4 regions of the Modestobacter marinus genome follow, and region 1 is predicted to be linked to each of the others. Evidence: riboswitches for the same ligand, from Rfam matches in the RefSeq annotation. Region 1 holds a riboswitch; each other region holds the start of a gene.
What was found. A riboswitch is a leader RNA that binds a small molecule or an ion and turns the genes downstream of it on or off. The one in region 1 is predicted to bind cyclic di-AMP.

Region 1 (7,247 bases):
GAAGCCGGTGGGCGAGCCGCAGATGCTGCGGCAGCTGGCGAACCCGGAGGCGGCCCGGCTGGTGCGGCGGGTGCTGGCGGCGGGGATCCGGGCGGAGGGTCCGATCCACCGGGAGCGGCTGGCCCGGCGGACGGCGGCGGCGTTCGGGGTGCCGCGGGTGAACGCGGCGCGGATGGAGTCGATCCTGGCGCTGCTGCCCGAGCCGGGTGCGGAGTTCCTGTGGCCGCCGACCACGGACCGGACTCCCCTGGACCCGGCCACGTGGACGACGTTCCGGCGGCAGGCGACGAGCACCGACCGGGCGCTGGAGCACGTCCCGCCGGAGGAGATCGGCAACGCGATGGTGGCGCTGTGCCGGTCGGTGGCCGGGATGACCCGCGACGACCTGTTCCAGCAGACGCTCGCCGTCTTCGGCCACCGCCGGCGGCACCCGGTGTTGATGCCGCCGCTGGAGCTGGCGCTCGCCCAGGCGGTGCGGGCCGGCCGGATCGCCCGGCAGAGCGCCGGCCAGTGGCTGACCGCGGTGGCCGACGGCGATGCGGACCTGCTCGCGGTCGCCACTCCTCCCGTCCCCCCGAGCGCCGTGGTGCAGGAGGCTCTGGAGCAGCCCGCCGCCGGGTGACCTGCCCAAGCGCGGACGCCTTCTCTGGCACTGCTCCGCCCCCACCAGGGCTGCTCCGGCGCGCTCGTCCCCGAGCTGCGCCGGGCCGACGTCCCGCAGCTGCTCCCGCCCGCTCTCCCCCGGTCCCTGCTCCAGCTCTCGTCCCGGTCGGCGCAACAGCTGCCCAGCCCCGCGCAGCCCGCTGGACCCTCCGTCGGTCGGACGGCGGGCCAGCGGCATGCCACACCCACAGCCCTACAGCGGTGGGCCGATGAGGATCTCGGTGTCGTCGGGACGCCAGGTCCGCCACCGGCCGTCGGGATCTCGTTCGACCCGGAACCCGTGGTGGACCTTGGTGTGGTGCCGTTCGCACAACAGGGCCGAGTTGCTCAACGACGTCTCACCGCCGTGCAGCCAGTGGATCAGGTGGTGCACATCGCACCAGTGGGTCGGTGCACCACAGCCGGCGAACACGCAGCTCTTGTCCCGGCGTTCCACGGCCCTGCGCAGCCCCGGGGTGACCACCCGGTGGTCCCGGCCCAGGTCCAGCGGGATGCCGTCGGGACCCATCACGATCCGGGAGATGCTCCCGTCACACGCCAGGTAGCGGGCGCGGGCGGCGGAGATCGTCGCCCCGAACCCCAGCTCCGCCGCCCCGGCGCCGGTGGCCGGGTCGACCAGGTCCTCGATGTCGATGCCGACCACGACGTGCGGCTTGACGGTGCGCAGCGTGGGCAGGCTCCCCGCGGCGAGCTGGTTGTCCGCCAACTGCACCAGCGCGTCGGCGTTCTGCTGCGCCCGGGTCCGCTCATCACCCTGCGGGCGGTTGGCCTGCACGATCGACTCGATCGCGGCCTTGACCTTCTCCCCGCCGGTCGCGTCCAGGTCGAACCGGCCGGTGATCGAACCATCGGCGTGCGTGGCGATCGTGAGCCGCCGCTCCTCGGTGGGGTCTGGCTCCGGCCCGTCGGGGTCCAAGGCGTCCTCGAAGGCCTGCACCGCGGCGACCAGCGACTGGTGCGGTGAGCCCATCGCCACCTGAGTCCACACCTCATCGAACGCCGCCAGGTCGATGCCCTGCTCCCCGGCGCGGGCGGCCTCGACCGGGCCGACCTTCTTGGCCACCACGTCGACCTGCTCGGGGGTCACCTGACCCTCGGCGAACCCGGCCGCCAGCGTCGGGAAGTGCTCCAGGGCCCGCCCGGATCGCAGGATCCGCGAGGCCTCGGCCGGCGCGAGCCGTGCGTGCCCGATCAGCCAGGACCGCATGGACTTCAGCCCGTCGTGCTCGGCGGCCTGCGTGGCGTCCGCACACCGCACGGTGCGGGTCAACTCCGCCGACGCGCGGTTCACCACCTGCACCAACATGGCCGTCCGGTCCAGCACCTGGCCGTCGGTCAGGGCGTGCAGGTCATCGGCGCCTAGGGCATCCAGCGCGGAGATCAACTCGCTCACCGAACACCTCCCGACCCGTTCGAACGTGTGTACGAATCTTATCGCCTCTGAGGGGTCCGCACAACGCGAATCCGCAGGTCAGGCGCCCGTCCACAGATGTTGGGATGTTCTTGACTCCCTCGGGTGGACGTGACTGAAGCAGGTCGAGACGGCCAACGACAGACGCCCAACGACCACACGCGATGTACCGACACCCTCACCGGCGCCGGGTTGGGCGGAAGGGCCCAGCCAGGCCGGAGCGAGCCGTCGACAGGCGGCTCGGCTGCCATGCGGGACATGGCAACGCGCGCTCCACGCTCCGAGTGGACGTGGTGAAAGCCAGCCAGCGACGAACACCTGCCGCAGCCGCCGGCGAGGCGCCACCAGCCGCGGCCGGTGGTAGCGCGGCGGACACGCACCGTGCGCACCCGCCGCACCGCCGGAATTCGGTGCACCGGCGGGAATCAGCCGATCACGGTGATCGAGCTCCTACCCCGCTCCGACGTTGCCCGACGTCACGTCGGCGAGTCGCCGATCCCGGCCGGGCGTGTTGCAGCTCCACGGGGTGTCGGAACTCCGACGCGCAGCACTTTGTGACAGTTCCATGACGCCCCTACCGTCAACCGCGCCCGCCGGCCCCTGAGTCGCCACACACGGTGACACCGGCGAGCACCGCCGAACCGGGCAACCGCCGCAACGTCGCCGCGGACACCCGGACCGGGGACCCACCGCAGTTCTGGGGTGAAGCGCGACGGCACGCGAGTGCCGGAGCGCCGGGCGAGTTCCCCGCCCGAACCCGTCAGCTAACTCGGTAGGCGGTTGAGGAGAACAAGGAGAACCCGTCGTCCATGACGACCACTCGCACGTCCCCTGCCCGCCGTCCCTCCCGTTCCGGTCGCCGGGCACTGGTCGCGCTGTTCGCCAGCGCGGGCGTCGCCCTCACCCCGATGGCCGCCCAGGCCTCGGTCGGCGGCGGCGGAGCGCCCATCGCAGCACCCGCCCCGGCACCGGTGGCCCCGGTCGCCGCTCCCAACGCCGCCGCCCAGATCGTCGTCGACACGGCGCTCGCCCAGCAGGGCAAGCCCTACGTCTGGGCCGGGGCCGGCCCGAACGTCTACGACTGCTCGGGGCTGACGCAGTACTCCTTCGCGGCGGCCGGCATCGCGCTGCCGCACTCCTCCCGCATGCAGTCGACGATGGGCGTGCCCGTGGCCCGCGCCGACCTGCAGCCCGGTGACCTGGTCTTCTTCTACGACCCGGTGGGCCACGTCGGCATCTACATCGGCAACGGCCTGATGGTGCACGCGCCGACCGCAGGGGACGTCGTCCGCACCATCGCCGTCGACTCCATGTGGGGCTACAACTCCGCGCGTCGTCTGGTCTGACCCGCTCGCGACGTCCGCCCCGCGCCGGTCCGCGGGAGCGGGGCGGACGTCGTCCGGCACGCCGGGAACACGAGAACGCCCCGCCCCCCATCCGGGGAGCGGGGCGTTCGTCGGTCGAGGAGGGTCAGCCGAGCAGCGGCTCGCCGTCGCGGACGAGCTGCCAGTTCTCCACGTAGAAGTCGGCCGGGTCGATGACGCCGCGCTCCTGCGCCCACTCGATGAGCAGCTGGCGGATCTCCAGCTGCTCGTTGTAGACCACCGGCGCCGTGGAGATGTGCGGGAACCCGCCACCGCCGGAGCGCCGGTAGTTGTTCACCGCGACGACGAACCGGGCGTCGTCGGCCACCGGCTCACCGTCGATCTCCAGCCGGGTGACCCGCTCGCCGACCTGCCGGGAGACGTCCAGGTCGTAGTCGACGCCGGAGAGCACGTCGTAGTTGTAGTCCGGCGTCCCGTCGGCGTTGGTGATCGTCTCGGGGTCGACGTCGCCGGTGGCCGGCACCTGGGTGAAGTAGCTCGCCGACTCCTCCAGGTAGTCGCGCACCTGGGCGCCGGTGAGCTCGACCGCCTCGAGGGTGTTGTCGAAGACGTAGAGCCCGGCGATGTCCCGGATGGTGACCTCGCCCTGCGGGAAGACCGCCTCCCGGCTGAACGGGGCGGCGATCGACAGCACCGGCAGGTCAGCCCGGTCGGTGCCCTCGAGCGCGGCGTCCACGGTCTCGGTCTGCACCTGCTGGATGAAGTCGAGGATCGGCGTGTCCTCGTACCGGCTGGTCAGCGTGGTCAGCTCCTCGGTGGAGGTGGCCACGACCTGGTTGACGTAGTCGACCGTCGCCTGGTGCGCCTCGTCGGTGACGGCGAGGACCTCGGGGTCCTCCGGGTAGTCCTTGGTGCGCAGCGCGGTGGCCGTGGCATTGGTGACGTCCCACTGGCCGCGGGTCTTGGTCAGCTCGAAGTCGACCTGGCTGACCGTGCCGCCCCAGCGGTAGGGCTGGGTGAGCAGCACCTCCTCGCCGGTGACCTCGTTGACCACGATCTGGGACGGGGCGTCGCGGTGCGTGTGGCCGACGACCATGGCGTCGATGCCGGGCACCGTCCGGGCGATGACGTCGGAGGGGTTCTCCGTGCCCACGGCCGGGTCGTCGTAGGACGACGTCCCGCCGACCCCGGCGTGCGCGAGGACGACGACGACGTCGGCCTGCTCCGCGACGACCGGCACCCACTGCTGCGCCGTCTCGACCATGTCGCGGAACTCGACCTGGCCCTCGACGTTGTTGCGGTCCCAGATCGCGGAGCCGGGCGTGGTCAGGCCGATGATGCCGACGGTGACCGGCTTCGCGCCGCGCACCTTCATCTCCTGCAGCGTGTACGGCGGCAGGTACGGCTCACCGGTGGCGACGTCGATGACGTTGGCACCGAGCACCGGGTGGTCGACGTCGTCGACGTAGCCGGCCAGGGTGTCCAGGCCGTAGTTGAACTCGTGGTTGCCGACGACCTGGGCGTCGTAGCCGATGACGTCGTAGGCCGCCGCCATCGGGTGCTCGGCCTCCGGCGACTGCTGGGCGGCCAGGTAGGTGAGCGGCGTGCCCTGCAGGAAGTCGCCGTTGTCGACGACGAAGACGCTGTCCGCGCCCTTCTCCGCGCGCACCGAGTCGACCACCGACGACACCCGGGCCAGGCCCGTCGCGTCCCCGGAGCGCTCGGTGTACGGCGCGTCGCGGAAGTAGTCCCAGTCCTGCACGCGGCCGTGCAGGTCGGTGGTGGCGAGCATGGTCAGCTCGAGGCTCTTCCCCTTGCCGTGCCCGTTGCCGTGCCCGTTGCCGTGCCCGTTGCCGGGCCCGTGGCCCCACCCGCCACCGTGGCCGTCGTCGTGGCCCCCCTGGCCGGCCGCCGCGGGGGTCACCGCCCCGAAGGTCATCGCCAGCACCGCTGCCGCGACCGTCACCGTCGTCCGTCTGCGCACTCTGTTCTCCCCCAGCTCGTCAGCCACCCCGGACGGGGCGGCTGTGCGGATGCTGAGCCAACGTAACGAGCGATGCCGACAGGTCGACGTCGGTCGCGAGCTGTTCACCGGAGCGCTGCACGCCTGACCGGCGGCAGGCGGTGCACGGTCGTCAGGAGCAGACCAGCGCGCCGCCCTCCAGGTCGGCTGCCGGCAGCAGCTCCCGTTCGACTGCGTGGTCGTGCCGGCGGGTCCGGGGCTCCCGGTCGCCCTGCCGGCACCGCCGGGTGCAGCTCACGTCACCGTCCATCGCGCCGGGCCTCCCGACCGTCGCCGGCATGTGGTGTGCTCCAGGTCACCCCTCGACCCGAGCACGGGAGTCCCGTTGAGCACACCGACGACCCACCCGCCACGCACCGTGCAGGTCGGCGACATCGCCGTCGCCGTCCAGGAGTACGGCGACGGCGAGCCACTGCTGGTGGTCAACGGCACCAGCCAGTCCCTCGGCTTCTGGGCCGACCTCGCCCAGGGCTGGGCCGGCGACCACCGGGTGATCACCTACGACCTGCGCGGGATGGGCGGATCGGAACGGGGGTCCGGGCCGTTCAGCGTCGCCTCCCTGGCCACCGATGCGCTGGGGCTGCTCGACGCCCTGGAGATCGAGCGCGCGCACGTGCTCGGCTACTCGCTGGGCAGCGCCATCGCGCAGGAGCTCGTGCTGGCCGCGCCGGACCGGGTCGTCTCGCTCGTCCTCTACTGCACGTGGGCCCGGACCGACGGGTTCCAGCGGGCGATGATGACCGGCCTCGCGCACCCGTGGCGGACCGGCGACCTGGCGGCGGCGCTCGGCGCGCTCGGGGTCGCGTTCTCGCCGCAGCTGCTGGACAGCCCCGAGTTCGGTGCGCTGATCGAGGAGCTGCTGCCGCTGTTCCCCAGCACCGAGCAACAGATCCGCACCACCGCCGAGCAGTGGGACGCCGACCTGGCGCACGACACCCTCGACCGGCTCGGCCGGATCACCGCGCCGACGCTGGTGATCGCCGGTGAGCAGGACCTGCTGACACCCCCGTGGCACGGCCAGCAGGTGGCCGCCGCCATCCCCGGGGCGCGGCTGGAGATGTTCACCGGCCCGGGTTCCAGCCACGCCCTCGGCGTCGAGCGGGCCGCGGAGTTCGTGCCGCTGGTCAGCGGGTTCCTCGCCGAGCACCGGACGTCCTGAGACCGCCGCGGGCAGCACGGCGCCTCCGCCCGCCCGCCACCGGGGCGCCCGGGCAGCTCAGCGGGCGGCGGCGCGCGCGGCCAGCTGCTCCGGGGAGAAGGCGAGGTCCAGCGCCTCCCGGGCGGCGCCCAGGACGGCGGCCTGCTGGCCGACCCGGCTCACCGCGACCTCCAGGCCGTCGGTGATCATCGGCGGGCACTGCGCGTAGATCGCCGAGCGCACCCCGGCCACGAACGCCTCGGCGCTGCTCAGGTGCCCGCCGATCACCAGCCGCTCCGGGTTGAAGAAGTTGAGGATCGTCGACAGCACGGTGCCGGTGCTGCTGCCGGCCTCGCGCAGCAGCTGGGTGGTCAGCGGGTGCGCGTCCCGGGCCAGGTCGAGCATCCCCTCGGTGCCCGAGGAGGGCACGCCGCGCTCGGCGAGCTGCTCGACCAGGGCGGCGCCGCTGGCCACGGCGTCCAGGCAGCCGACCCGCCCGCAGGAGCACGGCACCGGCGGCGCCCCGGGCACCGTGGTGTGGCTGATGTCGCCGGCGAACCCACCGCTGCCCCGGTGCAGGGCGCCACCGGCGACGACGCCGCAGCCGATGCCGGAGCCGACCTTCACGAACACCATCTGCTCGGTCGCCGACCCGCCCGCGGCGTGCTCGCCGAGCGCCATCAGGTT
Region 2 (7,247 bases), 450 kb from region 1:
CAGCCGCCTGACCTGGGCGCCGGCCCACCAGGCCGGCGACGACCTGGGCGCCCCGGTGCCCGCGCGTCACACCGGACGGCCGCACACCGGACGGCCGCGCAGCGGACCGCCGCCCACCGGACAGCTGCCCGGGGCCGGTGCGCCAGCCGTGGACGGTCAGTCCCAGGGCTCGCCGCAGGAGGCGCAGCGGCCGGCCGCCGTCCGCTCGGCCAGCCGGCCGCAGGCCGGACACACCTGGTCCAGCCAGCACGCGGGGTCGCCACCCTCCGGATCACGTCGCGCCGGCTCGGGGCGTGCCGGCTCCGTGGGCACGACCGCTCTCAGTCCTCGTCCGGCGGCGCGAAGCGCGCGAGGGCGTCGATCGACGGGCAGACGTAGTAGGCGCCGGTCAGCGGGGTCAGGTAGCCGGTGAGCCCGTCGCGGATCCCGTCGGTCGCCCCGGCCATCCGGCGGAGCATCTCGGTCAGCCGCCACTGGTCGCGGGCGAACCCGACGAACGCCGTCCCGTGGTCGGTGACCCCGCCGTAGGCCACGTTGCGCCGGAAGACCTGCTTCTCCTCGCCGTCCACCTCGACGGACGTGCGGGCGACGTGCGCGCTGGGCAGCATCACGTCCTCGGGCAGCTCGACGCTGTCGGGCTTCGTCCGGCCCATCATCATCTCCTGGCCGTGCACGCCCAGGCTCTCCCAGGTCGCGGTGTCGTGCCGCCACAGCTGGTACAGCACGATGCTGGCCCCCGCGCCCGGCTCACCCGCCGGCACCGCCGCGACCTCGGCGGCGGTCAGTAGCGACGGGTTCTCCGTGCCGTCGATGAAACCGGTCAGGTCCCGGTCGTGCCGGTACAGCCACCCGGTGACCTCCGCGCCCACCCGGGCCACGCCCGCCAGCGCGGCGAGCACGGCGCGGGCGTTGTCGAACACCGCCGTCCGGTCCCCGCCGGCGACCCAGAGCCAGGCGTCGTGCTGGGTGGCCGGCATCCGGTAGCGGCCGGCGCCGACGAGGTCCTCGGTCCAGCCCGCGGCGTCCGCCGGGGCGTCGTCCGGTGCGACCGCGGCCCACAGCTCCGGCCGGAAGCCGACCACCAGGTTCACCCCGCCGGTGGAGGACAGCGGACCGGTGAGCCCGGCCACCCCGCGGACCAGGTCCGCCGCGGAGCAGCCGGGCTCGAGGTCCAGCTCCAGGTAGCAGTGCTCGGGGGTGCCGAGGGCGAAGATGCCCGGCTGCGTCGTCACGCGGTCAGCCTGCCCGATCGGCACACCCCGGGCTCAGCTGGTCGGCGGCTCGTCCTTGCCGGCCTCCTCGAGCGCGTCGGCCTCCTCCTTGGTCTTGTGCACGGCCTTGTCGGCGTGCTCCGGCGGGCCGTAGACCGTGTAGAGCACCAGCGGGTTCACGCCGGTGTTGAGGAAGTTGTGCTTCTTGCCGGCGGGGACGACGACGAGGTCACCCTGCGCGACGTTCTTCTTCTGCCCGCCCACGACGGCCTGGCCGGTGCCGCTGACGAAGGTGAGGATCTGGTCGATCTCCTCGTGCACCTCCTCGCCGATCTCCCCGCCCGGCGGGATCGTCATGATCACCAGCTGGGTGTGCTCGCCGGTCCACAGCACCCGACGGAAGTCGGCGCTCTCCTCGGCGACGGTGGCGATGGTGAAGTGCTCCATGGCTGCCGTTCCTCCTCGATCCAGTCGTTCCTGCCGGCGTGCGCCGGCCCAGGAGAAGTGAAGAGCAGTGCGGCCTCCGGCGCGATCCGAGCCCGCCGGTCGGGCGACACGAGCCGGTCAGGCCCTCCGACCCTGCCGTTCTCCCGGCCGGTGGGAGAGGCTGTCCGGTGCCGGGTACCGGCAGAGCACGGACGGACGAGCACAGGAGGACGGCGTTGACGCAGCAGCCAGGAGACCAGCCGGGGGACGCAGCCCTCACGGCCGAGCGGGACGAGGCGGCCACCGAACTGGCCGGGGTCGAGGGTGAGGTCTCGACGCGTGCCGTGGTGGACGGCGGCGTCGTCGTCGGGCACGACGGCTCCGACTGCGCCCAGGAGGCGCTCCAGTGGGCGGCCGGCCTGGCCGAGCGCGCCTCGTGGCCGCTGCACGTCGTCCGCGGCTGGCGGATCGCCACCGCACCGCAGCCGGCCAGCTGGGAGCCGGGCTACGTCCCGCCGATCAGCGAGTACGAGCAGGCGGTGCAGGCCGACCTGGAGGCCGACGTCCGGGCCGCGCTGGGCGCGGAGCGCGCCCGTGCGGTCAGCTGCCACGTCGTGCACGCCGCGCCGGTGCGCTCCCTGATCGAGGCGGCCCAGCACGCCGACCTCCTCGTTGTCGGCGCCCGCGGGCGGGGCGGCTTCGCCGGGCTGCTGCTCGGCTCGGTCAGCGACCAGGTCACCCGGCACGCCCCGTGCCCGGTGACCGTCGTGCGCACCCAGCACAAGGCCTGACCGCGTGGTGGTCCAGCAGCCCGTCCCACCGGCCTTCCTGCGGGCGCACACCCGGCTGGACCGCCCCTCCCTCGTCCCCGAGGTGCAGCTGCACGTCGCCGACGACGTCGTCGCCCTGTGGGAGGCGATGGAGACCGAGGGCGGCGGCGCCGGCGAGGACCCGCCGTTCTGGGCCGCGGCCTGGCCGGGCGGGCAGGCCCTGGCCCGGCACGTCCTCGACTACCCGGAGCTCGTCGCCGGCCGCCGGGTCCTGGACCTGGGGGCCGGCAGCGGCCTGGTCGCCGTCGCCGCGCTGCTGGCCGGCGCCGGCGGGGTGCTGGCCAGCGACGTCGACCCGTACTCGCACGCGGCGGTCGGGCTGAACGCCGAGGTGAACGGGGTCACCGGCGTCGAGGTCGTCGGCGACGTGCTCGACGAGGAGCTGCCGGAGATCGACGTCGTCTTGGCCGGCGACGTCTGCTACGACCGCGAGATGACCGCGCGGGTGTTGCCCTTCCTCGGGGCGGCCTGGCTGCGCGGGGCCACCGTGCTGCTGGGCGACCCCGGGCGCGCGTACGTCCCGAAGGAGGGGCTGCTCGCCCAGGCGGAGTACGACGTGCCCGACGCCGCCGGGGGTGGGGTGCGCCGGACGACGGTGTGGCGGCTCCCCTGAGAGCACCCACGGGGCGACCGCCCTGGTGCTCCAGCGGGGCGGCTGTCCTGGGTGCTCCGTCACATGTGCCCCACTGGTTCGGCGGTGACCAGGGCGAACGTGGCAGATGTCGACGAGTCCGGCGCCGGGCATTGTCACGAGCGGGTCACGGCCTCTACCTTGGCCGGGTCCGGTCGGACGTCTCGTCCCCACCCGGGGAGCCCGCACCGGATGCCGCCGAGTCGCTGCTCGCAGCGAACCGGGGACCCACCGCACCACTGGGGTGAATCCCGCCCGGGCACCGCCCGGCCGGGTAGGGCGCCTTCCCGCCCGAACCCGTCAGCTGACCCGGTAGGCGGCCGCGGAAGACCCACGGAGCCCCTCTCTCGATGTCCCGTCGCACCACCGTGTCCTCGTCGGACGAGCAGTTGCCCGCCACCGAGGTGCTCCCGCTCCCGGCCGGTGCCGAGGAGGCGCCGATCGCCCGGCGCACCCGTCGTCAGCCCCCCGGTGGCCTCCGCCGGCCCACCCTGTACCTCGGCGTCGCCGCCGCCGGCGCGATCCTGGTCAACGTCCTCGTCGGCGCGGAGCCGGACGCCCGGGCCGAGGCCGCCGTCGAGCCCGCCGGCATCGCCTCCCAGCTCGACCTGGGCTCGCAGCAGACCGGTACCGCCGTCGCCGACGGTCGGCTGACCGACCGGCTCGGCCAGCTGGCGGCCAACCGCAGTCAGCGCGAGGCCGCGCAGGTCGCCGCCGCGCAGGCGCAGGCCGCCGCCGACCAGGCGGTGCTGGACGCCCAGGCCGCCGAGGCCGCCCGGCTCGCCGCCGAGGCCCAGGCCGCGGAGGAGGCCCGGATCGCCGCCGAGGCGCAGGCCGCCGCGGAGGCCCAGGCCGCGGAGGAGGCGGCTGCGGCCGAGCGGGCCGCCGCCCGCGCGCCCGCGCCGGCCGCGCCCGCCCCCGCCCGCGCGCCGGCGGCGGCCCCGGCCGCGTCGTCCGGCTCCGGCTCCTTCCAGGACTACGCCCTGGGCAAGCTCGGGGGTGACCAGGCGGAGTTCTCCTGCCTGGAGAGCCTCTGGGGCAAGGAGAGCGGCTGGAACCCCAACGCCCAGAACCCGAACAGCACCGCCTACGGCATCCCGCAGTTCCTGGACTCCACCTGGGCGAGCACCGGGATCGCCAAGACCTCCGACGGCTACCGGCAGATCGACGCCGGGCTGATCTACATCGAGAACCGCTACGGCTCGCCGTGCGGCGCGTGGGCGCACTCGAAGGCCAAGGGCTGGTACTGAGCCACCGGCGCTCCGCAGCGAGGCCCGGGTCCCGCGGGACCCGGGCCTCGCTGCGCCCGGGCCGCGTACCGGTGGCCCACCTGTGCGCCGGCGCGGGACCATCGGGGAGGATCGAACAGTTCGACCACCGAGAAGAGGAGCGCTGACCCGTGGGCAAGCACCGCGCACCCGAGGGCGCCGCGACGGACTTCGACGCCGCCACCAGCGCCCTGGCAGACGTGACCGGCGACTACACCGTCGACGTCACGCACACCCGGATCGGCGTCCGGGCCCGGCACGCCATGGTGACCACCGTGCGGGGTGCCTTCACCGACTTCTCCGGCACCGCCCACCTGGACGTCGCGACGCCGGCGGCCAGCAGCGTGCAGCTGCGGATCGCGACCGCGAGCATCGACACCGGCACCCCGGACCGGGACGCGCACCTGCGCTCGGCCGACTTCCTGGACGTCGAGCAGCACCCGGAGATGGTGTTCGTCTCCACGGCGGTCGAGCAGGTCGACCGGGACGTCTACCGGGTCACCGGCGACCTCACGATCAAGGCGGTCACCCGGCCGGTCTCGATCGACTTCACCCTCACCGGCTCGGCGCTGGACCCGTTCGGCAACATGCGGGTCGGCTTCGAGGGCGCGCTGGCGATCAAGCGCAGCGAGTGGGACCTCACCTGGAACGCGATGCTCGACACCGGTGGCGTGCTGGTCAGCGACCGGGTCCAGGTGGAGTTCGACGTCTCGGCGATCAAGGACTCCTGACCCCGCGGGCTGTGTCCCAGCACACTCCCTGCCGCTAGGGTGGCACTCAGTGCCACGCAGGGTGCCGTCGTCCCGGACGACGCCTGCGGCGGCGACCCCGGCCGACGACGGTGTCGGCCGGGACGGGTCGAGCAGCAGGGGGTCCACAGATGGCGAACGCGTGGTTCGAGTCGGTGGCGGAGGCACAGCGGCGGGCGAAGCGCCGGCTGCCCAAGGGCGTCTACGGTGCGCTGGTCGCCGGCTCCGAACGGGGGCTCACCGCGGAGGACAACCTCGCCGCCTTCGCCGAGCTGGGCTTCGCGCCGCACACCGCCGGGCTGAGCAACGACAAGCAGATGGCCACCCGCGTCATGGGGCAGGACGTCGCGCTGCCGGTGCTGATCAGCCCGACCGGCGTCCAGGCGGTCGACCCCGACGGTGAGGTCGCCGTCGCCCGGGCCGCGGCCTCCCGCGGCACCGCCATGGGGCTGTCCTCGATGGCCAGCAAGCCGATGGAGGAGGTCATCGCGGCCAACCCGCAGACCTTCTTCCAGCTGTACTGGGTCGGTGACCGCGACCTGATGGCCGCCAAGGTCGAGCGCGCCCGCCGGGCCGGGGCCGCCGGGCTGATCGCCACCCTGGACTGGTCGTTCGCCTACGGCCGGGACTGGGGGAGCCCCTTCATCCCCGAGCGGATCGACCTCGAGGCGGTGCGCCGGTACGCGCCCCAGGTCGCGCTGAAGCCCCGCTGGCTGTGGGAGTTCGCCAAGACCAGGAAGCTGCCCGACCTCACCGTGCCGAACATGGTCGGCACCCCCGGCGAGAAGGCGCCGACCTTCTTCGAGGCCTACGGCCAGTGGATGCAGTCGCCCATGCCCACCTGGGAGGACGTCGCGTGGCTCCGCGAGCTGTGGGGTGACCAGCCGTTCATGCTCAAGGGCGTCATGCGCGTGGACGACGCCAAGCGCGCCGTGGACGCCGGGGTCACCGCGATCTCGGTCTCCAACCACGGGGGCAACAACCTCGACGGCACCCCGGCCGCGATCCGCGCGCTGCCCGCGGTCGCCGAGGCCGTGGGCGACCAGGTCGAGGTGCTGATGGACGGCGGCATCCGCCGCGGGGGCGACGTCGCGAAGGCCCTCGCCCTGGGCGCCAAGGCGGTGATGATCGGCCGCGCCTACCTGTGGGGGCTGGCCGCCAACGGCGAGGCCGGGGTGGGCAACGTGCTGGACCTCCTGCGCGACGGCCTCGGCTCGGCCCTCGTCGGCCTGGGCCACACCTCGATCGACGAGCTCAGCCCGGCCGACCTCGTCGTCCCGCCGCACTTCGAGCGCCACCTCGGCGAGGACGGCGCCGACGCCCCGGAGGCGCAGCGGTCCGCGGGCAAGGGCACCACCGCCTGACGGTGCCGGCGGCCGGTGCGATGACTTCGACCGGCCGCCGCGGTCCTCCCTGCTGAGTGCACCCCTCGGACGCAGGAGGACCCCATGTCGGACCTGTCCCGGTTCGTCACCGTCTGGTCGTTGCTCGAGGCCCGGGTGGAGAGCGGCCGGCTGCCCGGCTACGCCGCCGCGGTGCGGTACCGCGGCGAGGTCGAGGTGCGCACCGGCGGGTGCCTCGACCCGGCGGGCGCCACGCGGGTGGGCCCGGACTCGCTGTACCGGCTGGCGTCGCTGTCCAAGCCGTTCGCCGGCGTGCTCACCCTGTCCCTGGCCGAGGACGGTCTGCTGGACCTCGACGCCCCGGTCGACCGCTGGCTGCCCGAGCTCGCCGAGCCGAGGGTGCTGCGCGACCGGGCCGGCGCGCTGGCGGACACGGTGCCCACCGAACGCCCGATCACCGTGCGCCACCTGCTGACCAGCACACCCGGCTTCGGCGCCCTCTGGGACGACTCGCCACTGGACCGGGCCGTGGTCGCGGCCGGCCTCGGGGCGGGGCCCCTGCCGCCGGAGCTGACGCACGAGGAGTACCTGGCCCGGCTGGGGGAGCTGCCCCTGGCCGCGCAGCCGGGCGCCAGCTGGCTCTACCAGCTCAGCACCGAGGTGCTGTCGGTGCTGCTGACCCGGGTCGCCGGCTGCCCGCTGCACGACCTGCTGCGCGACCGGGTCACCGGCCCGCTGGGCCTGACCGACACCGGCTTCTGGGCGGCCGACCCCGCCCGGCTCGGGCCC
Region 3 (7,247 bases), on a different contig from region 1:
TCTGGGACGAGCGCGACCCGTCGCTGAACCTGCCGTCGGCCACCGCGCTGGCCGCTTCCTGGGACCCCGACATCGCCCGCCGCTACGGCGCCGCCGCCGCGGTCGAGGCCCGGCGCAAGGGCGTCGACGTCGTGCTCGGCCCGACGATCAACCTGCACCGCTCCCCCGTCGGCGGCCGGCACTTCGAGGCCTTCAGCGAGGACCCGGTGCTCACCGGCGAGCTCGCCGCCGCCTACGTCACCGGCGTGCAGGACAACGGGGTCGGCGCGACGCCGAAGCACTACGTGGCCAACGACTTCGAGACCGACCGCTTCACCGCCGACGTCCGGGCCGACGAGCGCACGCTGCGCGAGCTGTACCTGCTGGCGTTCGAGAAGTCGGTCACCGAGGCCCACGCCTGGGTGGTGATGAGCGCCTACAACTCCGTCAACGGCGCCACGGTCACCGAGAACGAGCTGCTGGAGACCCCGCTGAACAGCGAGTGGGGGTTCGACGGCGTGGTGATCAGCGACTGGACGGCGGTCCGCAGCCTGGCGTCCGCGACGGCGTCGCAGGACCTGGTGATGCCCGGCCCGGACGGGCCGTGGGGCGATGCGCTGGTCGCCGCGGTCCGCGCCGGGGAGATCGCCGAGGACGTCGTCGACCGCAAGGTGCTGCGCATCCTGACCCTGGCCCAGCGGGTCGGGGCGCTGGGCGACTCGTCCCCCGCGGAGCCGGTCTGGGTGGAGGACGGCATCGCGTTCACCCGCGAGGCGGCCGTCGAGGGCACCGTGCTGCTGGAGAACCGGGGCGACCTGCCCTGGGACGCCGCTGCGCTGCGCTCGGTCGCGGTCATCGGCAACAACGCGGCGGCCGCCCGCACCCAGGGCGGCGGCAGCGCCACCGTCGTCCCCGAGTCCACGGTCTCCCCGCTGGACGGCCTGCGGGCCGCGCTCCCCGGCGTGGACGTCGGCTACTCCCTCGGCGCGGTCGTGCAGAACGGGGTCGTCGAGCTGCCGCTGGGCCAGCTGACCAACCCGGTCAGCGGCACACCGGGGCTGCGCGCCCGGTTCCTGGCCGCCGACGGCACCGAGCTGTTCGGCGAGGACCGCCGGGCGAGCGACCTCGTGTACTTCGGCGGCGACGCGCCCATCGAGGCAGCCGCCAGCTACGAGCTGACCACCCGCTGGACCCCCACCGAGTCGGGCACGGTGCGGCTCGGGTGCGCCCTGGTGGGCCGGGCGCAGGTCCACGTCGACGGCGAGCTGCTGCTCGACGAGACCCTCATCCCGGTCGGCACCGACCTCGGCGCGGCGTTCCTGAGCCCGCCGACCGCGTCGACAGAGGTGCGGCTGACCGCCGGCACCCCCCTGGACGTCCGGCTGGTCCTCGACCTCGGCGACCGCGTCGGCTTCAACTCCCGCGCGATGTCCCTGCGGCTGGGCACCGAGCCCGCCGACGCCGACCCCGACGCCCTGATCGCCGAGGCCGCCCGCGCCGCGGCCGCCGCCGACGTGGCGCTGGTGGTCGTCGGCACGAACTCGGTGGTGGAGTCCGAGGGCTACGACCGGGAGTCCCTGGCCCTGCCGGGCCGGCAGGACGACCTCGTCCGCGCCGTCGTCGCGGCCAACCCGCGCACCGTCGTGCTGGTCAACGCCGGGGCCCCGGTGCTGATGCCCTGGCGGGAGGAGGTCGCTGCCCTGCTGGTCGGCTGGTTCGGCGGGCAGGAGTTCGGGAACGCGGTCGCCGACGTCCTGCTGGGGCTGGCCGAGCCGGGCGGGCGACTGCCGACCACCTGGCCGGCGTCCGAGGCCGACGTGCCGGTGCTCGACTGCACGCCGGTCGACGGGGTCGTCGAGTACGCCGAGGGGGTCCACATCGGATACCGCGCCTGGCTGCGCGCCGGCGCCGCACCGGCGTACTGGTTCGGCAGCGGGCGGGGCTACACGACCTTCGAGCTGACCGGTGGCGACGCCCCGACCGTGGCCGCGCCCGGCGAGACGGTGACCGTGACGGTCGAGGTGACCAACACCGGCGAGCACGACGGCAAGGAGGTGGTGCAGGTCTACGCCGAGCGGCCGGACTCCGTCGTGGACCGTCCGGTGCGGTGGCTGGTCGGTTCGGCCGCCGTGCGCGTCCCCGCCGGGCAGGCCGCGCGGGTCGACGTCGCGGTGGACACCCGGTACCTGGCGCACTGGGCCGACGGCTGGCAGTACGAGTCCGGGCCCTTCCGCCTCCGCGCCGGCACCTCGGCCGTGATGCTGCCCTGCGAGTGGACCGTGCAGCTGCACGGCTGACCGGGAGGACCCGGCTGCTCCCCTCCGGGAGCAGCCGGGCGCCGCGCCGCCACGTCCCACCTCGGCTCAGGAGCGCACGATCCGCCCGGGGCTGTTCAGTGGGCGCTGGTCGCGTGGCGCCGCACCCGGCGGTCGAAGCGGTCCCGCCGGCCACCCAGCGGCCGGCCGAGGTAGCGGCCCAGCACGACCCCGGCGGCCAGCGCCAGGCCGATCGCCGCCGCCCCCACGAGCGCGTTCACCCCACTCCCCACGTCGCCCTCCACGACCACCGCGAAGAGCCCCCGGTAGATCGCCAGCCCGGGCAGCAGCGGGACGATGCCGCAGACCGCGACGAGCAGCGGCGGGATGCGCAGCCGATCGGTGAGCGTCTCACCACAGAAGCCGACCACGACGGCCGCCGCCGCGCTCGCCACCGCCTCACCGGCACCGGACGCGGCCGCCACCGACGACGTCGTCCACGCCAGCGCGCCGGCCACCGTGGCCACCGCGATCGCGACCGGGCGGGCGTGCGAGGCCAGCGCCCAGGACGCGGCCATCCCGGCCGCCGCGACCAGCGCCACGACGGAGGGCACGGTCGACGTCCCGGGGTCCAGCACCCGCAGCGGCACCTCCGCCCGCTGCGCCAGGTCCAGCACGGCGGCGATGCCGACGACGATGCCGGTGGTCAACGTGAGCACCTCGAAGGCCCGGGCCGCGGCGGTGACCGGGAACCCGCTGATCGCGTCCTCCGCGGCGCCCACGAAGGAGAGGCCGGCCAGGAGGACCACGATCCCGGCGGCGACGACCAGCGAGGTGCGCACCTCGACCTCGCCGACGACGAGGAGGACGGCGGCCCCGGTGGCCACCGCCGCGCCGGCGACCTGCTGGAAGAACATCGGGAGCCCGCGCCGGTCGAGCGCCCGGATGGTCAGCTCGATGGCGGCCGTCGTGACCGCCGCGACCAGGGCCACCAGCCAGCCGCCACCGAGCAGGACGGCGACGCACGCCGCCACACCCGACCAGCCCAGTGCGTGGATCGGCCGACGGTAGGGGTGCGGCGCGGACAGGACGTCGTCCAGCTGGCGGTGCGCCTCCTCCAGGCCCAGGCCTGCCGTCTTGAGCTCCGCCGCCAGGTCGGTGATGCCCTGGAGCCGGGTGTAGTCCAGACCCCGCGGCCGCACGATGCGCATCAGCATGATCGGCGGGACGTCGTCCGGGTCGTAGCTGATCGTCAGCGAGGTGAACGTGATGTCGACCTGGCAGTCGGTGAGCCCGTAGCCCGCCGCCACGCGCAGCACCGTTGCGGTGACGTCGGCGGCCGAGGCACCGACCGCCATCATCGACTCCCCGATGCGCAGGGCCAGGCCGAGCGCCGAGCGCGCGGTGCCCGCGTCGACCCGGCTGGGCTGGGCCCGGAGGGCCAGCGGTGCCGTCGGCGGACCGGACCCGGAGATCGCCTTCCGCGCCCGGTCCGGCAGGCGCGCGAACCGCCGGCTGCGGTCCTGGGTCACGGGGTTCATCACGGTCAGGTTACGGAGCGGCGCGGCAGGCGGGCCGCTCCCCGACCACGGTCGGGCCGTGGCCTTCCCCACAGCGCGCCCGCACCCCGCAGGCGCGGTGCCCCGAGGCGGGGTGCATGGCCCATCGCGTGGCCGGAACCGGTGCCGGACACGCGCTCGGCGCCCCTCGATCCGCCCCGGACGGCGTGCCGTCGGCGGCACGCCGAGGACGTGACGATCGTCACGGAGACAGCCCACCTGCCCGTCCATAACGTTCCGGTCACGCCGACATCGTGGGCGTGGCGCCGGTCCGCTCAACCCTGCCTGCCGGCCGCCATCCAGGACTCTCAGGGCAGGGGTGGGGGACCCACTACACCCGGCGCGCCGACACATCGGTGGGCGCGCCTCGGGGTGAAGCCGGCACCGCCGGCCGGGCACCGATCGCCCGAACCCGACAGCTAACCCCTCCGGCGGTGATCGGAGATCACTCATGCCCAAGCACAGCCCGTCCCGCTTCGTCCGCCTCCCGGTCGTCGCGGGCGCCTCCCTCGTCACGCTCGGCCTCCTCAGCACCCCGGCCCTGGCCCACACCACCCCGGCACCCGAGGCCTCCCCCGCCCAGGTGGACCGGCACACCGCCGAGCAGGGCGACCCGGCCGCGGCGGGGAACCGGCACTCCTGGCGGGAGCTCTACCAGCGCCACATCGCCGCCTTCGGCGGCGGGGACACCGGGGCGCTGACCCCGGGGCAGCTGCGGTTCCTGCTCGGCTCGGAGGACGGTCCTGTCCCGACCGCCCCGGCACCCGAGATCGCCCCGGAGGTCGTCGCGGCACCTGAGGCCACCCCGGCACCGGAGGTCGTCGCGGCACCCGAGGTCGTCGCTCCGGCCCCCGAGGTCATCGCGGTACCCGAGGTCGTCGTCCCGGCACCGGAGGTCGTCGTCCCCGAGGTCGTCGTGCCGGAGGTCGTCGTGCCGGAGGTCGTCGTGCCGGAGGTCGTCGTGCCGGAGGTCGTCGTGGCCCCGGCGCCCGCCCCGGCACCGGTCCCCGCAGTCGTCGTCGCCGCGCCGTCGGGGCAGGCCCAGATCACCAACAGCGCGGGTCCCGTGCAGCCGCGGGCCCAGGCCGCCGCGGACGCCGTCGTGCGCGACGTCCCGGGCGCCGCCGGCATCACCATCGGTGGGACGCGGGCCAGCGCGACCGACCCGAACGGCCACCCCTCCGGCCGGGCACTGGACTACATGGTGATGTCCGACGCCGCGCTCGGGGACGCCATCGTCGCCTACCACATCGCCAACTGGGACACCCTCGGCGTGGAGTACGTCATCTGGCAGCAGCGCATCCTCACCTCGCCGACCGGTTCCTGGAGCCCGATGGCTGACCGCGGGAGCCCGACGGCCAACCACATGGACCACCCGCACGTGAACTACCTGGCGGGCTGAGCCTCCCGGCTCCGCTCCACCGGGAACCCACGGTGCCCCTCTGCCCGCGTGCAGGCAGGGGGGCACCGTGCTGTCCGCCCCCGGAGGGCCGCCGACGGTCTCCGGTCGTCCGCATGGGATGGTCGGGTCAGCGCCCACCGCCACGGAACGGAGCGCCACGGCTCGGCAGCGTCGAGGTCGACGGCGCGGGGCCCGTGGACCCGACGGGGTGGCACGGTGGACGTCGCGGCGATCAGCACCCGGCGCCGGTCGGGGTCGCCCGCCGGTGGGCCCGGCGGAGCTGACGTCACGCCGGTGCCCGGACGACGACGAGGGATCATGTCCACGACCGACTCAGCACCACGCAGCTCCGGGCGTCGCCGCGTGCGGCGGACCGTGGCCCTGACCACCCGGCCGGCGAAGCGGCGGACGAGCGGCTGGCCGCGGCGCCAGCGCAGCGCCCGGGCGGTGGCCCGGGCCTGGCTGGGGCGCATGGTGGAAGGACGGATCCGCCGGAAGGGCATCGACCTCTCCGAGCTGGCCTTCTTCCCGGAGAGCGCCCGGCTCCCCCTGCTGCGGCACGGCGTGGACCCGGTCCCCGAGCTCGCCGCGCTGCGCGCCCGCTGCCCGGTGGAGCGGCTCGACCTGCCGATGGGGCTGACGGCCCACCTGGTGACCGGGTACGAGCAGGCCCGCACCGTCCTGAGCGACCGTGACTCCTACAGCAACGACATCCGGCACCTGTTCGGTGACGCCGGGCCGGGGTCGACGGCCGACGTCGGCGGCCTGGGCTTCACCGACGCGCCGCTGCACACCCGGCTGCGCAAGCTGGTGGCCCCCGAGTTCACACGCCGCCGGCTGGACCGGCTGGAGCCCACGGTCGAGGCGATCGTCACCCGCCGGCTGGACGAGCTCGCCGCCGCCGGGTCACCGGCGGACCTGGCCGAGCACGTCTCCTGGCGGGTCCCCATGGACGTGATCTGCGGGTTGCTGGGGCTGGACGACGCCGACCACGAGGCCTTCGTGCGGCTGGGCACCCAGCGCTTCGACGCGACCGGCGGTGCGGCCGCGGCCCTCGGCGCGGTGTCCGAGCAGAAGCGGATCCTCCTGGACGTGGTGGCCCGGCAGCGGACGGCGCCCGGGGACGGCCTGATCGGGCGCATCCTGCAGGCCGAGGGCGACGGCATCTCCGACGACGACCTCGCCGGTCTGGTCGACGGGATCGTCACCGGCGGCTACGAGACCACCGCCAGCTCCCTCTCCCTGGGCACCATGGTGCTGCTGCGCGACCCCGGGCACGCCGCCCTCCTCCGGAACGGCTCACCGGCCGACGTCGACGGCGTGGTGGAGGAGCTGCTGCGCTACCTGTCGGTGGTCCAGGTGGCCTTCCCGCGGTTCGCGAAGCAGGACCTGGAGCTGTCCGGCTGCCCGGTCCGGCAGGGCGACCTCGTGGCCGTCTCCCTCAGCGGCGCCGACCGCGACCCGGCCTGGGCCGGGCCGGAGCCCGACCGGTTCCAGCCGGGGCGCTCCCCCGCCGGCGGGCACCTGGCCTTCGGTCACGGGGTGCACCGCTGCGTCGGTGCGGAGCTGGCCCGCATGGAGCTGCGCATCGCGCTCCCCGCGCTGTTCCGCCGCTTCCCGGACCTCGCGCTCGCCGTCCCCGAGGAGCAGCTGCGCTGGCGTGGGCTGTCCTTCGTCCACGGCGTGGAGGAGCTCCCGGTCTCCTTCTGACCGGAGCCGCACCTGCGCGGCGGAGGCACGGGACGTCCGGGACGAGGCAGGGGCGGAGCCGGCCGGCGGAGGCGCTCGTCCTCGCGCCGGCCCGGGCCGCTCCCCCGGTGCCGGGCCGACCCGGGCGGGGCGGTCGGGTCAGCGTCCGCGCTGCTGCCGGCGGGCCACGTACACCAGGCCGCCGAGCACCACGGCGAGGGGCAACCAGGGCGGCAGCCCGAACGGGCCGAGGATCAGCCCGGCCACGAACAGCAGCAGCTGGAAGGCCACGAAGAAGCCCACCAGCAGCACGGCGAAGAAGACCACAGGCCGCTCGACCTGCAGACGGCGCAGGTAGTCCAT
Region 4 (7,247 bases), 200 kb from region 1:
GCTGCGCCCGTCGACGCTGATGGCGCCGTCCAGCGCGGCGACGAAGTTCACCCGCAGGTGCCGGCCGGCCGGCGCGCGGTAGGCGTCGGCCAGGCCGGCAGGGTCCCGGGGGAGCAGCGCCACGCTCAGCGCGTGGTGAGGACGGCGGCGCTCTCCGCCGGCATCGTCACCGTCGTCCCGTCCAGCTCGGGGAGCTCGCCACTGCTGAACAGCACCTCACGGCCCGCGACGTCCAGGTCGATCTCCCGCGGCTGGTCGGACAGGTTGGCGACCACCCGGAGCGAGCCGCGGTGCACGACCAGCCACCGGTCGGCGTCGTCCCAGTGCACCTGCACCGCGGACAGGTCGGGGTCGACCAGCTCCGGGTGCCGGCGACGCAGCGCCAGCAGCGCCTTGTGCACCGCGAGGACGTGCGCGTGCGGCTCCTGCCCGGCCTCGGACCAGTCGAGCTTCGAGCGGGTGAAGGTCTCCGGGTCCTGCGGGTCGGGCACCACGGCGGCGTCCCAGCCGTGCTCGGCGAACTCGCCGATCCGACCTTCGGCGGTGGCCCGGCCCAGCTCCGGCTCCGGGTGGCTGGTGAAGAACTGCCACGGGGTGGAGGCGCCCCACTCCTCGCCCATGAAGAGCATCGGGGTGAACGGGCTGGTCAGCACCAGGGTGGCGCCGACGCCGAGCAGGCTGGGGGAGAGCGAGGCGGAGATCCGGTCGCCGACCGCGCGGTTGCCGATCTGGTCGTGGTCCTGCAGGTAGGCCAGGAACTTCCAGCCCGGCAGGGCCGCGGTGTCCACGGGGCGGCCGTGGTGCCGCTTGCGGAAGCTGGACCAGTCGCCGGCGTGGAAGAAGGCACCGGTGAGCACCTTCGCCAGCCCGCCGAGCCCGGCGGCCTCGAAGTCGGCGTAGTAGCCCTGCCCCTCGCCGGTCAGCTGGGTGTGCAGGGAGTGGTGGAAGTCGTCGCTCCACTGCGCGTCCAGCCCGGTGCCGCCGGCGACCCGGGGCGTGACCATCCGCGGGTCGTTGAGGTCGCTCTCCGCGATCAGCGTCAGCGGGCGGCCCTCGGCGACCGAGAGCCTGGCGACCTCACCGGCCATCTCCTCGAGGACGTGCGTGGCCCGCTCGTCGACCAGGGCGTGCACCGCGTCCAGCCGCAGACCGTCGGCGTGCATGTCGTGCAGCCACATCAGGGCGTTGTCCAGGATGTAACGGCGCACCTCGTCGGAGTCCGGGCCGGAGAGGTTGATCGAGTTGCCCCAGGTGTTCGCCCCCTCGGCGAAGACCGGGAAGAACAGCGGGAGGTAGTTGCCCGACGGGCCCAGGTGGTTGTAGACGACGTCCTGGATGACGCCCAGGCCGCGCTGGTGGCAGGCGTCGACGAAGCGCTGGTAGCCCGCCGGCCCGCCGTAGGTCTCCTGCACCGCGTACCAGGCGACGCCGTCGTAGCCCCAGTTGTGCGTGCCGTTGAAGCCGTTCACCGGGAGCAGCTCGACGAAGTCGACGCCGAGCTCGACCAGGTGCTCCAGCCGCCCGATCGCCGCGTCGAAGGTGCCCTCGGGGGTGAACGTGCCGATGTGCAGCTCGTAGACGACGCCACCGGCCAGCGGACGCCCGGTCCAGGCGTCGTCGCCCCAGCGGTGGGCGGCCGGGTCGAAGCGCCGGGAGAGACCGTGCACGCCCTCGGGCTGACGGCGGGAGCGCGGGTCGGGGCGCGGCGTCGGGTCGTCGTCGAGCAGGTAGCCGTAGTCGGCCTCGGGGGAGGCGGCGACCGTGGCGTGCCACCAGCCGGCGTCGTCCCGCTGCATGTCGTGCACCCCGCCGTCCACCTGCAGGCGGACCCGCTCGGGCAGCGGCGCCCAGACGGCGAAGTCGACGGGCTCGGACATGCGGGTGCCTCCAGGGCGGTGCGGGGGACGGGCAGGTCGATCATGCCCGGGCGTCCGGCGGTCAACCGTCGCCGGAGCGCACGTCTCGCACTCCGACGGCGTCGCACCCGGGGACGACCTGCTCGCGGTGGCGTCTCCGTCGGCGGGATGACGCCGGGAGGCTCGCCGCACCGCTAGGTTCTGCGACGCTTCCGTTCCGCGAGACGAAGAGAGCCGACATGACGGTCGTCCGGACATGGGTCCTGCCCGTGCTGCGCATCCTGATCTGGGCGGTGATCGCGGTGGCCCTCGTCGTCCTCGCCTTCCGCGGGGGCGGGGGCGGCACCGGGCCGGGTGGCGCCACCAGCGCCCCGGGGGTGGACCTGGCCTCCCCGGAGGTCCCGGTCGGCCGCGGCACGGTGACCAACACCGTCTCGGTGCAGGGTGCTGTCGCCGCCGACCCCGCGGTGCCGGTGAAGGCCACCGCCGCCGGGACGGTGAGCCGGCTGCACGTCGCCGCCGGGGCGCCGGTGGCGGTCGGTGACAAGCTGCTGGACGTCCGGTTCGAGGAGGAGCGGGACCCGGTCGTCGGCACGGACGCCGAGGGCAACCCGACCTCGACCCCGCGCGACCCGCTGGTGAAGGTGGTCACGGTCACCGCCACGGCGGCCGGCCGGCTGGCCACCCTCGACGTCCTCAAGGACCAGGTCGTGGCCGTGGGCGACGCCGTCGGCACCATCTCCCCGGGCACCCTCTCGGTGACCGCGTCGCTCTCCCAGGCCGACCAGTTCCGGCTGCTCAGCCCGCCGAGCACGGCCGAGGTCACCGTCACCGGCGGCCCGGCGCCGTTCACCTGCACCGGGCTGACCCTCGGTGCCCCGTCGGATGACGAGGACCAGGCGAACGCCGGCGTGGACCCGATGACCGGCATGCCGATCACCGCGACCACGACCGCCCGGTGCGCCGTCCCGGCCGGGGTGACCGTCTTCCCCGGGATGGCCGCCACCGTCGACGTCCTGGCCGGCGAGGTCGCCGACGCGCTGGTGGTGCCGGTGACCGCTGTGCAGGGCTCGGTGCAGAACGGCCTGGTCTGGGTGCCCGGTGCCGACGGCACCCCCGAGGAGCGGCCGGTCACCCTGGGGCTCACCGACGGCCAGCAGGTGGAGATCACCGGCGGCCTCACCGAGGGCGAGTCGGTGCTGGAGTTCGTGCCGGTGCCCGACGACACGGCCGCCGACCCCTACGCCACGGGCGGGCCGTTCGGATGAGCCTGCTGGAGCTCTCCGGCGTCGGCCGGGACGTGCGGCTCCCCGACGGGAGCCTGCTGCCGGTGCTGGCCGGCGTCGACCTGAGCGTCGCGGCCGGCGAGCACGTCTCCATCGTCGGCCGGTCCGGGTCGGGGAAGTCGACGCTGCTCAACGTGCTGGGGCTGCTGGACAGCCCGACCGCCGGCAGCTACCTGCTCGACGGGCAGCCGACCGACTCCCTTGGTGGACGGCGGCGGTCCCGGCTGCGGGGGGAGACGTTCGGCTTCGTCTTCCAGCAGTTCAACCTGCTGCCGCGGCGCACCGCGGAGGAGAACGTCGCCGCGCCGCTGCTCTACGCCCGCGGCCGCGACTTCTTCACCCGCAACCGGGCCGCCCGCGCCATGCTCGACCGGGTGGGGCTCAGCGCCCGAGCGCTGTCGGTGCCGGAGCGGCTCTCCGGTGGTGAGCAGCAGCGGGTGGCGATCGCCCGGGCCCTGGTCCGCGGGCCGCGGGTGGTGCTCGCCGACGAGCCCACCGGCGCGCTGGACGTCGAGACCGGCGCCGCCGTGATGGCACTGCTGACCGAGGTGACCGCCGAGAACGGGGCCGCCCTGGTGACGATCACCCACGACCTCTCGGTGGCCGCGCTGGCCGGGCGCCGGTTCCGGCTGGACGCCGGCCGGCTCACCCCGGTGGCGGCGGGGGACGCCCTCGCCGCGGCGACCAGCGACCGGACCGACGCATGACCGGGCTGCTGGGCACCTTCAGCGAGGCCTGGGGTGAGGTCCGGGTGCACAAGGCCCGGGTCCTGCTGTCCCTGGTCGGGGTCTTCCTGGCCGTGCTGGCGATGACCACCGTGACGGCGCTGGGCCAGATCGCCGCCCAGGTGCAGCAGGAGCAGGCCGAGGCCAGCGGCGGGCGGACGGCGACCATCGGCGTCTCGGCCTACGACCCGATGACCGGCGCCGTCCCGCAGGAGGAGTGGGACGCCGGGGTCGACGCGCTGGTCGCCCGCTACGGACTCCCCGAGCAGGCGGTGGCCACCCTCGCCCAGGAGAGCGGGCTCTACCGGTTCCCCGCGGGCACCCAGTCCGTCGAGACCCGCCGAGTCTCGCCGTCCTACGGGCCGCTGCACCGCGTCCAGCCGGTCGAGGGCCGCTGGTTCCGCGCCGGTGACCGGCAGAGCATGTCGCCCGCGCTGGTCGTCAACCGGGACTTCCTGACGCTGCTCGGCGTGACCGACCTCAGCACCCGCCCGACCGTGGTGATCGGCGGCCCGCAGCCGGTGCTGGCCACGATCGTCGGCGTGGTCGACTGGAACGAGGGCTGGCCGAGCACGTACCGGATCGACTCCTCCGCCGGGGACGCCGCCACGGCGGCGGGGGGCCCGGGGTACTACGGGGCGCAGCCCACGCTGGAGCTCTGGGTGCCCTCGGAGCAGGCCGACGCGGTCGTCGCGGCGGTGCAGAGCGACCTGGCCCGGCTGCTGCCCGGGGCGGAGGTGCAGGCCTACCGCCAGGACCCGGAGAACCTGGAGGACACCATCGCCAAGCTCCGGCTCGCGGTGCGCGCCGCCGGGCTGGTGGTCCTGGCCCTCGGCGGGCTCGGCGTGCTGAACATCGGGCTGGTCACGGTGCGCCAGCGGATCCGGGAGATCGGCGTCCGGCGGAGCTTCGGGGCCACCTCGTCGCGGGTCTTCTCCGCGGTCGTGCTGGAGAGCGTGGTCGCCACCGCACTGGCGGGGCTGGCCGCGGTCGCGCTGTCGGTGGCGATCGTCCGGAACCTGCCGCTGGAGCGGTGGCTGGCCGGCGGCGTACCGCTCGTGGAGGCACCCGGGTTCCCGGTCTCCGCGGCGATCGAGGGGCTGGTCGCGGCGACGGCCGTCGGCGCGCTGGCCGGGCTGGTCCCCGCGCTGATCGCCGTCCGGGTGAAGGTGATCGACGCGATCCGGTTCTGACGCTCGTCCGGCCCCCACCACAGGTGGTGGAGGCCGGACGAGCCGCAAGGGGGCTTCCCTGTCAGAGCGTCAGCTGCTGCCCGACGTAGATCCGGTTCGGGTCGCTGATCGTCGACTGGTTGGCGGCGTACAGGGCCTGCCAACCACCCGCGACGCCCTGGGCGGCCGCGATCGAGCTCAGGGTGTCACCCGGCTGCACCGTGTACGTGCCGCCGGCCGGGGCGGGCGCCGGAGCCGGAGCCGGGGCGGGCGCCGGAGCCGGGGCGGGCGCCGGTGCCGGGGCCGGAGCAGGGCCGGGCACCTCGGTGGTGCCCGGGGCCAGGTACTGGCCGCAGGTCGGCCAGGCCCCGATGCCCTGGCCGACGAGCACCCGCTCGGCGGCCGTGATCTGGTCGGCCGGGCTCGCCAGGTCGGCGCGCGGCGCGAACTCCAGGCCGCCGTAGCCCTCCCACGTGGGCTGGGAGAACTGCAGCCCGCCGTAGTAGCCGTTGCCGGTGTTGATGCTCCAGTTGCCGCCGGACTCGCACTGGGCGACGCCGCTCCAGTCGTGCTGCCCGGCGGTGGCGGCCGAGGCCGGCGCGGCGAGGACGCCGATGCCGAGAGCCGCGGCCCCGGCGAGGACGGCGCCGCCGCGGGTCAGGCGACGGGTCCGGGACGTGAGGTGCTGGGACAAGGTGATCCTCCGATCACCGCCGGCGAGGTGAGCTGTCGGGTTCGGGCGATCGGTGCCCGGCCGGGTGCGTCGACAGGACGCGACACGGCTTCACCCCGAGACGTGGCGGCACGAGGCCGGGCACGTCGGAAGTGGGTCCCCCACCCCCGTCCGAGGCTGTTCGGTGTCAGGCCACCGGCGGACGGGGTTGGGCGGTCCGGCGGTCCTCATGCCGGCCGGTGGGGCGCAGGCACGAGGCCGAAGGTAGGCACCGGCGGACGACGACGCCCGTCCAATGCGGCAATCGATGGTTCCGAGACCCCCCGGGCCCGGAAAGCCCGTCGGGTCACTGCGCAACGGATGCGATCAGTCACGCTCCGTGCCGGAAGGGCGGCGACCGCGCGTGGCCAGGTCGGCGCCGCCCCCTGCGGTCGCAGGAGGCGGCGCCGGCCCGGCTCAGTCCCGGACGAGCAGGGCGACCGGCAGCTGGGCGCAGAGCTCGCTCAGCCGGATGCCGCCCGAGTCGGAGACCAGTCGCGAGCCGGTGAGCAGGTCCCGCCAGGCCCCGGTCCGCGAGCCGACGGCGGTGTCGCCCCAGCCGGTCTCGGCCAGGTGGACCGGCCGACGGGTCGCGACGGTGACGACGCCGCCCCGGTCGAAGGCGACGACCGAGTCGGCCGCCGGTCCGCGGGCCGGCACCGGGGTGTACCCCGACCACGCCTCCGGGGCGTCGCGCCGGTGCCGCAGCGTGCGGGAGACCACCAGCAGCTTGGCCGCGCCGGTCTCGTCGACCGGCGGCACCCAGCCACCGTCCAGCCGGGCCAGCAGGTCGCGGCGCAGGGCGTAGTCGACCGGACGGCGGTTGTCCGGGTCGACCAGCGAGAAGTCCCACAGCTCGCTGCCCTGGTACACGTCCGGCACCCCGGGGATGGTCAGCTGCAGCAGCTTCTGCGACAGCGAGTTCGACCAGCCGAAGGGCGCGATCCGCGCGACGAACCGTTCGATCTCCGCGTGCGTGGTGGCGTCGTCGAACGCGGCGTCGACGAGGGCGTGCAGCTGGTCCTCGAACTCCTGCACCGGGTTGGTCCAGGTGGTCGAGGTGCCCGCCTCCCGGGCCGCCTTCTCCACGTAGGCGTGCGCCCGCTCCCGCGACAGCGGCCAGGCGCCGACGAGGTTCTGCCACACCAGGTGGGCCAGCGGGCGGTCGGCCAGCGGGTGCCGGCCGAGCCAGCCGCGGACCAGGCCGGCCCACTCGGACGGCACCTCGGCGAGCACGGCCAGCCGGGCCCGGACGTCCTCGCTGCGCTTGGTGTCGTGCGTGGACAGCGTCGTCATCGACGCCGGCTTGACCTCCTGGCGGTGCTGCTGGGCCGCGTGGAACTGCTCGACGGTCGACCCGAACCGGGCCGGGTCACCGCCCACCTCGTTGAGCGCGACGAAGCGGGACCACCGGTAGTAGGCGCTGTCCTCGACCCCCTTGGCCATCACCGGGCCCGAGGTCTGCTCGAACCGGGTGGCCAGTTCGGTGCCGGCCG

Region 2: another riboswitch for cyclic di-AMP. It lies ahead of FB380_RS15785 (aggregation-promoting factor C-terminal-like domain-containing protein); the one in region 1 lies ahead of FB380_RS13800 (C40 family peptidase).
Region 3: another riboswitch for cyclic di-AMP. It lies ahead of FB380_RS18125 (VldE C-terminal domain-containing protein); the one in region 1 lies ahead of FB380_RS13800 (C40 family peptidase).
Region 4: another riboswitch for cyclic di-AMP. It lies ahead of FB380_RS25520 (LysM peptidoglycan-binding domain-containing protein); the one in region 1 lies ahead of FB380_RS13800 (C40 family peptidase).

Annotation. Positions count from the first base shown of each region.
Region 1 covers NZ_JAAMPA010000001.1:2,916,781-2,924,027, reverse strand. Annotated here, with positions in the region: gene FB380_RS13810 (DUF3320 domain-containing protein) at 1-622, shown strand, start outside; gene FB380_RS13805 (HNH endonuclease signature motif containing protein) at 857-2,056, opposite strand; cyclic di-AMP (ydaO/yuaA leader) riboswitch at 2,715-2,867, shown strand; gene FB380_RS13800 (C40 family peptidase) at 2,884-3,420, shown strand; gene FB380_RS13795 (bifunctional metallophosphatase/5'-nucleotidase) at 3,545-5,383, opposite strand; gene FB380_RS25510 (hypothetical protein) at 5,535-5,660, opposite strand; gene FB380_RS13790 (alpha/beta fold hydrolase) at 5,748-6,581, shown strand; gene FB380_RS13785 (ROK family transcriptional regulator) at 6,639-7,247, opposite strand, start outside.
Region 2 covers NZ_JAAMPA010000001.1:3,368,171-3,375,417, forward strand. Annotated here, with positions in the region: gene FB380_RS15760 (hypothetical protein) at 1-11, shown strand, start outside; gene FB380_RS15765 (Dyp-type peroxidase) at 321-1,232, opposite strand; gene FB380_RS15770 (cupin domain-containing protein) at 1,266-1,658, opposite strand; gene FB380_RS15775 (universal stress protein) at 1,874-2,428, shown strand; gene FB380_RS15780 (class I SAM-dependent methyltransferase) at 2,433-3,080, shown strand; cyclic di-AMP (ydaO/yuaA leader) riboswitch at 3,285-3,432, shown strand; gene FB380_RS15785 (aggregation-promoting factor C-terminal-like domain-containing protein) at 3,449-4,348, shown strand; gene FB380_RS15790 (YceI family protein) at 4,498-5,097, shown strand; gene mftD (pre-mycofactocin synthase MftD) at 5,247-6,479, shown strand; gene FB380_RS15800 (serine hydrolase domain-containing protein) at 6,564-7,247, shown strand, end outside.
Region 3 covers NZ_JAAMPA010000002.1:448,863-456,109, forward strand. Annotated here, with positions in the region: gene FB380_RS18115 (glycoside hydrolase family 3 protein) at 1-2,276, shown strand, start outside; gene FB380_RS18120 (threonine/serine exporter family protein) at 2,372-3,775, opposite strand; cyclic di-AMP (ydaO/yuaA leader) riboswitch at 4,127-4,242, shown strand; gene FB380_RS18125 (VldE C-terminal domain-containing protein) at 4,245-5,195, shown strand; gene FB380_RS18130 (cytochrome P450) at 5,514-6,905, shown strand; gene FB380_RS18135 (hypothetical protein) at 7,044-7,247, opposite strand.
Region 4 covers NZ_JAAMPA010000001.1:3,112,028-3,119,274, forward strand. Annotated here, with positions in the region: gene FB380_RS14645 (dihydrofolate reductase family protein) at 1-123, opposite strand, end outside; gene treZ (malto-oligosyltrehalose trehalohydrolase) at 126-1,877, opposite strand; gene FB380_RS14655 (efflux RND transporter periplasmic adaptor subunit) at 2,096-3,124, shown strand; gene FB380_RS14660 (ABC transporter ATP-binding protein) at 3,121-3,849, shown strand; gene FB380_RS14665 (ABC transporter permease) at 3,846-5,060, shown strand; gene FB380_RS25520 (LysM peptidoglycan-binding domain-containing protein) at 5,122-5,733, opposite strand; cyclic di-AMP (ydaO/yuaA leader) riboswitch at 5,736-5,909, opposite strand; gene treY (malto-oligosyltrehalose synthase) at 6,169-7,247, opposite strand, start outside.